One region of the Micromonospora sp. CA-248089 genome, then DNA from elsewhere that is predicted to be linked to it. Evidence: riboswitches for the same ligand, from Rfam matches in the RefSeq annotation. Region 1 holds a riboswitch; the other holds the start of a gene.
What was found. A riboswitch is a leader RNA that binds a small molecule or an ion and turns the genes downstream of it on or off. The one in region 1 is predicted to bind cobalamin.

Region 1 (3,780 bases):
CCGCCCGGCGCCGCGCCCGCCCGCAGCCCGTCAGCCGGCGGCCAGCCGGACGCCGAGCGCGACGAAGGCGACAGCGCAGAGCCGGTCGACCCGCCGCGACCAGCGGCTGTCGCCCCACCGGCGGGCGAACCGCCCGGCGCCCACGCCGAGCGCCAGGTCCACGGTGAGCTGCACCGCGACGAACAGCACGCCGAGCAGCACCAGCTGCGCCGCGACCGGGCCCGCCTCGGGCCGGACGAACTGCGGCAGGAACGCCACGCTGAACAGGATCATCTTCGGGTTGAGCAGGTTCGTCAGCAGCCCGCGCCGGAACGCCCGGCCGCCCCCGCCGTCCGGCCGGTCGGCGGCGGCGCCGGCCGGCCGGCGCCGCGCAGCGCCCGCAGACCCAGCACGATCAGGTACGCCGCGCCCGCCCACCGGATCGCGGTGAACAGCACCGGGGACGCGGCGATGACGGTGGCGAGCCCGGCCACCACGGCGGCGACGTGCACCGCCTCCCCGGCGGCGACGCCGAGCGCGGCCACCGCGCCCGCCCGCGCGCCGTACCGGGTGGCGTTCGCGAGCACGAACATCATGTCCGGCCCCGGGGTGAGCATGAGCACCACGATCGCGGCCAGGTAGCCCGCGAGCGTGGCGGCGGAGAGTCCGAGCACCGCTCAGCCCTCCCCGGCGCCGTCGAGCAGGGCCCGGCGCAGCGCCAGCCGGTGTTCGCGCCGGATCTGCGCCTCCCGGTAGCGCCGCCGGTCGCCGTCGGTCTCGGTGCGCAGCGGCGGCACCGGCCGGGGCTGGCCGTCGTCGTCCACCGCCACCATCACCAGGTGCGCGGTCGCCACGTCCACCGGCGGCACCGCGCGGTCCCACCGATCCGCGCTGACCTTCACCGCCACCTCCATCGAGCTGCGGCCGGCCCAGGTGATCCGGGCGTCGACGTGCACCACGTCCCCGACGCGCACGGCGCGCAGGAACGCGGTCTCGTCGATGGCGGCGGTGACGGCCGGACCGTCGGAGTGGCGGGCGGCGACCACCCCGGCGACCGAGTCGATCAGGTTGAGGATGCGCCCGCCGTGGACCGTGCCCATCAGGTTGGTGTGGTGCTGGTCCATGATCTGCGACAGGGTCAGGTGCGAGGCCGACGGTGGTCGGCCGGTGAGCGTGATGGTGTCGGGCACAGTGCGGTTCCGTCCTCGCAGAAGCGGACCGCCGACCGGCCGGGGTGTGCACGTCGAGGGCACGCCGACGGCGTACCGCGCGGCGTGTCACCCGCCCGACCCACCCGCGAGGTCGACGGCGGCGCGCACCGGTGGTACGCGCGACGCGGGCAGGTCTTCGGACTCGCGGGCGTGACACGAGGTCGCCTACTGGCCGTCGCTTCCCAGGCCGGTGGCCCAGTGCTGTTGACGGCGGTCGTTCCCACTCACCGCTGCGGGGCAGTCCCGGACTTACACCGGGTTCCCTCTTACGACACCCGGCCGTCGCCGACCGGGTGAACCAGCGCTTCCCGCAGCGTAGCCCAGCGTCCGGGGCCGGCGGCACAGGCGTCAGGCCGGCGCCGATCCCGTCACAGCGGCCAGCGGCGCCGCGCCGAACGACACCGCGAACCGCTTGCACCAGATCGACACGCTGCGCAGCCCGTCCAGGTCCACCGACGCCGGGATGTCGTACACCTGGTCGCCGATGTTGCCCTTGAGCCGGCCCAGCTCGACCCAGCGGCCGTCGTCGAACACCTGCCAGCCCGCCCGGCCGGGCAGCACCTTCCGGTCGGTGAGCCAGACCCGCAGGTCCGGACCGTCCGACGTGTCCAGTCCGCGCAGGAGCAGCTGGCGGCGGCCGTCGGCGAGACGGACCAGCTGCGCCCGGCCCGACGTGTCGTGTTCGTGCGTGACGAAGTCCCCGGCGGCGAGGACCACGTCGGCGGGCGGTGCGACGGTCGGCGGCGGGCCGCTCGTGCCGGCCGGCTGCGGCTGCGGTTCCGTCACCGACGGCAGCGCCTCGCGTACCTCACGGTCGGTCACCAGCCGCCACGGCTGGAACAGGTACAGACCCACCGCGAGACCGGTGACGGCCACGACGGCGAGCCCCGCCAACACCACACGTCTTCTGCCCATGCTCCGACGGTAGGCCCGGACCCGCCGCAAAGATCTTTCCGTCCGCTTACGGGTCGACCGCGGGCCGCCGTGCCGGGACGCCGGTGGGTAGCGTCTGGCGCATGGGGCGCTACGTGCTCGTCGTCGACGACGACCGGACGGTGAGCGACGTCGTCCGGCGGTATCTGGAACAGGATGGCTGCCGGGTCCGGCTGTCCTTCGACGGGGCCGACGCGCTCGCCGCCGCCGAGCAGGAGCCGCCCGACCTGGTGGTCCTCGACCTGATGATGCCGGGTCTCGACGGCATCGAGGTGTGCCGGCGGCTGCGTCGCCGGCTACCCGGCCTGCCGGTGGTCATGCTCACCGCGCTCGGGGACGAGGCGGACCGGGTCGCCGGGCTGGAGGTCGGCGCGGACGACTACGTGACCAAGCCGTTCTCGCCGCGCGAACTGGTGCTGCGCATCAGGTCGGTGCTGCGGCGCGCGGCCCCGCCCGACCGGGGACCGGCGGGGGTGCTGCGCGACGGCGACCTCACCGCGGACATCGACCGCCGCATCGCCGAACGCGGCGGGCGGCCGCTCGGCCTGACCGTACGGGAGTTCGACCTGCTCGCGTTCCTGCTGGCCAATCCGGGGCGCGCGTGGTCGCGAGCCGAACTGCTGGACCGCGTGTGGGGCTGGCGGTTCGGCGACCAGTCCACTGTCACCGTCCACGTCCGCCGGCTGCGGGAGAAGATCGAGGACTGCCCCGCGCAGCCCCGGCGCATCGTCACCGTGTGGGGCGTCGGCTACCGCTACGAGCCGCAGGAGTCCCGGTGAACGAGCTGCTGGTCATCGGTTTCTACGCCCTGCTGGCCGGCGCGGTCGTCGGCGCGCTCGGCGCCTGCGCGCTGCGGCTGGTGCGCCGCCGGTCGATCCTCGCGCACATCGCGGTGCTGCTCGCGGTCACGATCGCCTCGGTGACGGCCGGCGTCACCGCCGTCGCCCAGGCCATGTTCCTGTCCGCGCACGACCTCCAGGTCGTCCTCGTGACGGTCGCGGCGTCCGCGGCGGTCAGCCTGGCCGTCGGGGTGGCGTTCGCCCGCCGGCTCGCGCAGGCGGCGGTCTGGGCCGACCAGGCCCGGCAGCGGGAACGGCAGCTGGAGGCCGGCCGCCGCGAGCTGGTCGCGTGGGTCTCCCACGACCTGCGTACGCCGCTCGCGGGCCTGCGGGCGATGGCGGAGGCGCTGGAGGACCGGGTGGTCGACGAGCCGGCGGCGGTGGCCGAGTACCACCGCCGGATCCGGGTCGAGACGGACCGGATGACGCGCCTGGTCGACGACCTGTTCGAGCTGTCCCGGATCAACGCCGGAGCGCTGCGGCCCGCGCTGTCCCCGGTGCCGCTCGGTGACGTCGTGTCCGACGCGATCGCCGCCACCGCGCCGCTGGCCGCCGACCGGCGGGTGCGTGTCGTCGCCCCGGAGACCGGCTGGCCGACCGTCCGGGCGGCCGAGGCCGAACTCGCCCGCGTCGTGACGAACCTGCTGGTCAACTCGGTGCGGTACACGCCACCGGACGGCACTGTCCGCATCGACGCCGGCCGGGAGGACACCGACGCGTGGCTCGCCGTCTCCGACACCTGCGGCGGCATCCCGGAGGCGGACCTGCCCCGGGTGTTCGACGTGGCGTTCCGGGGGACCCGGGCCCGTACCCCCGCA
Region 2 (3,780 bases), 1.4 Mb from region 1:
CACCAGTCGGTGACGGGAGCGCCCAGGTTGGTGACGGTGAGCTCGGCCCAGAAGCCGCTGGACCACTCCCGGGTGATCGTGTAGTCCACCGTGCACGCCGTCGCGGCGTACGCCGGCCGCAGCGCCATCGTCGTGGCCCCGCCGACGACAACCGCTGCGGCTGTAGCCAGCGCGAAGATCCTGCGTCGCATCATGCCCCCGTGCATCGACACACATCACTTCATGCAGCCTCGGCGCTCGGGGCACGGTCTGTCAAGGACGGAACCGGGTCCGGGCCGGGCGGAACGGCGCGGCGTTCCGCCCGGCCCGCGGCTCAGCGTCCGCGCAGCTCGGCCGCAGCGGCGACCAGGTGCTGGAGGGACGCCTCGACCTCGGGATAGCCGCGCGTCTTCAGGCCGCAGTCGGGGTTCACCCACAGCCGCTCGGCCGGCACCGCGGCCACTGCCCGGCGCAGCGCGCCGACGACCTCGTCGTGGGACGGCACCCGGGGTGAGTGGATGTCCCAGACGCCGGGCCCCACACCCCGGCGGTATCCGATCGCGGCGAGGTCGTCGAGGACCTCCATCCGGGAGCGGGATGCCTCGATGCTTGTGACATCGGCGTCGAGGGCTTCGATGGCCGTGATCACCTCTCCGAACTCCGAGTAGCACAGATGGGTGTGGATCTGGGTGTCGTCGGCGACTCCGCAGGTGGCCAGGCGGAACGCCCCGACTGCCCAGTCCAGGTACGCCTTCTGGTCCGCCCCGCGCAGTGGCAGCGTCTCACGCAGGGCCGGCTCGTCGACCTGGATGACCCGGATACCGGCTGCCTCGAGATCGCGGCACTCGTCGCGCAGGGCGAGCGCAACCTGGTCCGCGGTGTCTGCCAGTGGCTGGTCGCTGCGGACGAACGACCAGGCCAGGATGGTGACCGGTCCGGTGAGCATGCCCTTGACCGGTCGGTCGGTCAGCGACTGCGCGTAGGTGGACCAGTTGACGGTCATCGGCGCCCTGCGTGCCACGTCCCCGTAGATGATGGGCGGGCGCACGCATCGGGAGCCGTAGGACTGAACCCAGCCGTGTTCGGTGGCGGCGAACCCGTCCAACTGCTCGCCGAAGTACTGGACCATGTCGTTTCGTTCCGGCTCGCCGTGCACGAGCACGTCCAGGCCCAGCCGCTCCTGGAGCCGGACGACGTGCTCCACCTCGGCGCGCATGCGCCGGGTGTAGGCGGTGTCGTCGAGGCGGCCGGCCCGATGCTCGGCACGCGCGCGGCGCAGCTCGTCGGTCTGCGGGAACGATCCGATGGTCGTGGTCGGCAGGGGCGGCAGGTTCAGCCGGGCCTGCTGTGCCGCCGCTCGCTCCGGGTACGCGCCGCGCTGCCGATCCGTGGCGCGCAGCGCGGCGAGCCGGCCGCGTACGGTGTCGTCGCGCCACGCGGCCGGGGTCGGCGGCAGCGGCTCGGGCAGGGACGTGGTGCCGTTGCGCAGCGCGCGGCCGAGCCGGACGACCTCATCGACCTTCTGCCGAGCGAAGGCGAGCCGCTGACGCAGCGCCGCGTCGAGAGTGGTCTCGGCGGACAGGTCCACCGGCACGTGCAGAAGCGAGCACGAGGTGGACACGGTGACGTGGTCGGCGAGGGCGGTGACAGCGGCACCAGCCGCCACGGCGGCGCGCAGGTCGGTACGCCAGACGTTGCGGCCGTCGACGAGGCCCGCGACGATCGTCTTGCCGCGCAACGGGCCCGCACCGGCCAGCCGCCGCAGGTTGCCGGGCCCGGCCACCAGATCCACACCAACCGCTTCGACCGGCGTGTCGAGCAGGGCGGGCAGCGCGTCACCGATCTCGCCGAAGTAGGTGGCGACGAAAATCGCCGGCCGCTGTTCCACCGCGCCGAGCCGGGTGTACGCCTCCCGCAGCGCGTCGATCTCGGCGGTGCTCCGGTCGGCGACGTAGGCGGGTTCGTCCAGTTGCACCCATCGCACGCCCGCCGCGGCGAGGGATCGCAGGATGTCGGCGTACACGTCGACCAGGTCGGTCAACCGGTCGAGCGGATCGCCGCCCGCCTCGGTGGGCTTGGCCAGCAGCAGGAATGTGGCCGGACCGACCAGCACCGGCCGGGTGTCGATTCCCAGCTCGCGGGCCTCGCGGTACTCGCGCAGCGCCTTGTCGGGATTCGCCGCGAAGGCGGTGTCGGAGCCGATCTCGGGAACCAGGTAGTGGTAGTTGGTGTCGAACCACTTCGTCAGTTCGAGCGCCGGCTCGGCGTCGACACCCCGGGCCATGGCGAAGTAGGTGTCGAGATCGCCGAGGCCGAGACGGGCGAACCGGTGTGGGATCGCGCCGACGGCGACGGCCGTGTCCAGGACGTGGTCGTAGTAGGAGAACGTGTTGGACGGGATCGCGTCCAGGCGCGCGTCGCGCAGCGTCTGCCAGACCTCCGCCCGCAGCACGGCAGAGGTCGCCGCCAACTCCTCGGCGTCGATCCGACCCGCCCAGTAGGCCTCGACGGCCTTCTTGAGTTGCCGGTTGCCCCCGATACGCGGATAGCCCAGCACGGTGCTCTGACCGAATGCGGTACTCATGGAGATCCCTTCCCTCGAAGCACACGAGGCCGATCGGGGCAGGGAGGGAAGGGGTACAGGCGGCGTACCGGCTTCCGCACCGGCCGTCCCGAGCGACCGTCGGCGGCGCACACCGGACGGTGTGCGCAGTGCGGGCAGGTCTTCGGACTCGCGGGCGCGACCGGTCCATCCGGTCACCTACTGGCCGTCGCTTCCCAGACCTCACGGTCCAGTGCTTCGATGACGGCTGTCGTTCCCACTCACCGCTGCGGGGCAGTCCCGGACTCACACCGGGTTCCCTCTTACGACGCCGCACCCTTCACGGGCACGGCGAACCAGCACCGTTGTCCATCGTATGGGGCGGTGAGCCGACGTGGTCGGCGCGTCCGCCCTGCGGGACGGCGAGCCGTCGCGGCAGCGAGGTGCCTGCGTGCGACGAGAGGGCCCGAGCGGAGCGGAGAACGGCCTCCGCCGGCTCGCCCGGCGCCTGACTCGTCGTCCGCCGGCCTGCCGGTGGCGGGAGCGACTCGCGGTCGGCCCCCGCCCCCGTCGCAGGGCCGGTCAGCCCTTGCGCCACTTCTGGCTGGCCGTGCCCGTGCAGTCCCAGAGCTGGAGCCTCGCGCCGTCGTTGCCGTTCCGGTCCTTGATGTCGACGCACTTGTTGGCCTGAAGGTTGACCAGGTCTCCGGCCGCGTTCAGGGTGAACTGCTGAGCGCCGGTGCCGTTGCAGGTATAGAGCTGCACCACCGCCCCGTTGGCGGTGGACCCGGCGTCGACGTCCATGCACTTGTCGTTCTGGCTCTTCAGGGCAGTGCCGCTGAACGTCCACTTCTGCGCGTTGGTGTTGTTGCAGTTCCACATCTGCAGCGGCACGCGGTCGACGAAGTTGGAGCTCGGCACGTCGATGCACTTGTTGTTCCAGTTGCTGACCACGGGCACCCCGGTGGTCGGGTTGCCGCCCCCACCGCCGGTGAACGGGCTGAGGATCAGTCCGGCCGAACGGGGGTCGCCGTCGTGCACCAGTGACTCGAATCCGCCGACGTCGTCGAAGGCGAACGCGTACGCCCGGCCGTCGGTCATGTTGGCGTGGATCAGGCGGGCGTACTGGTTGGTGGGGTTGCTGCGGTAGAAGTCGGCGGCGTTCGTGCTGGGCTGGGTGTCGACGGTGCCGAGCGTGCCCCGGTTGAGGGCGGCGCAGAGCGTGCGCGAGATCGGGCCGACCACCTGGTCGTTCGGCG

Region 2: another riboswitch for cobalamin. It lies ahead of metE (5-methyltetrahydropteroyltriglutamate--homocysteine S-methyltransferase); the one in region 1 lies ahead of ACQP26_RS12955 (acyl-CoA thioesterase).

What each region holds. Positions count from the first base shown of each region.
Region 1 covers NZ_CP192016.1:2,736,947-2,740,726, forward strand. The annotation lists gene ACQP26_RS12945 (LysE family translocator) at 31-273, opposite strand; gene ACQP26_RS12950 (LysE family translocator) at 294-653, opposite strand; gene ACQP26_RS12955 (acyl-CoA thioesterase) at 657-1,169, opposite strand; cobalamin riboswitch at 1,301-1,508, opposite strand; gene ACQP26_RS12960 (DM13 domain-containing protein) at 1,539-2,105, opposite strand; gene ACQP26_RS12965 (response regulator transcription factor) at 2,207-2,902, shown strand; gene ACQP26_RS12970 (sensor histidine kinase) at 2,899-3,780, shown strand, end outside.
Region 2 covers NZ_CP192016.1:4,109,717-4,113,496, forward strand. The annotation lists gene ACQP26_RS19340 (Ig-like domain-containing protein) at 1-194, opposite strand, end outside; gene metE (5-methyltetrahydropteroyltriglutamate--homocysteine S-methyltransferase) at 314-2,563, opposite strand; cobalamin riboswitch at 2,680-2,897, opposite strand; gene ACQP26_RS19350 (beta-1,3-glucanase family protein) at 3,104-3,780, opposite strand, start outside.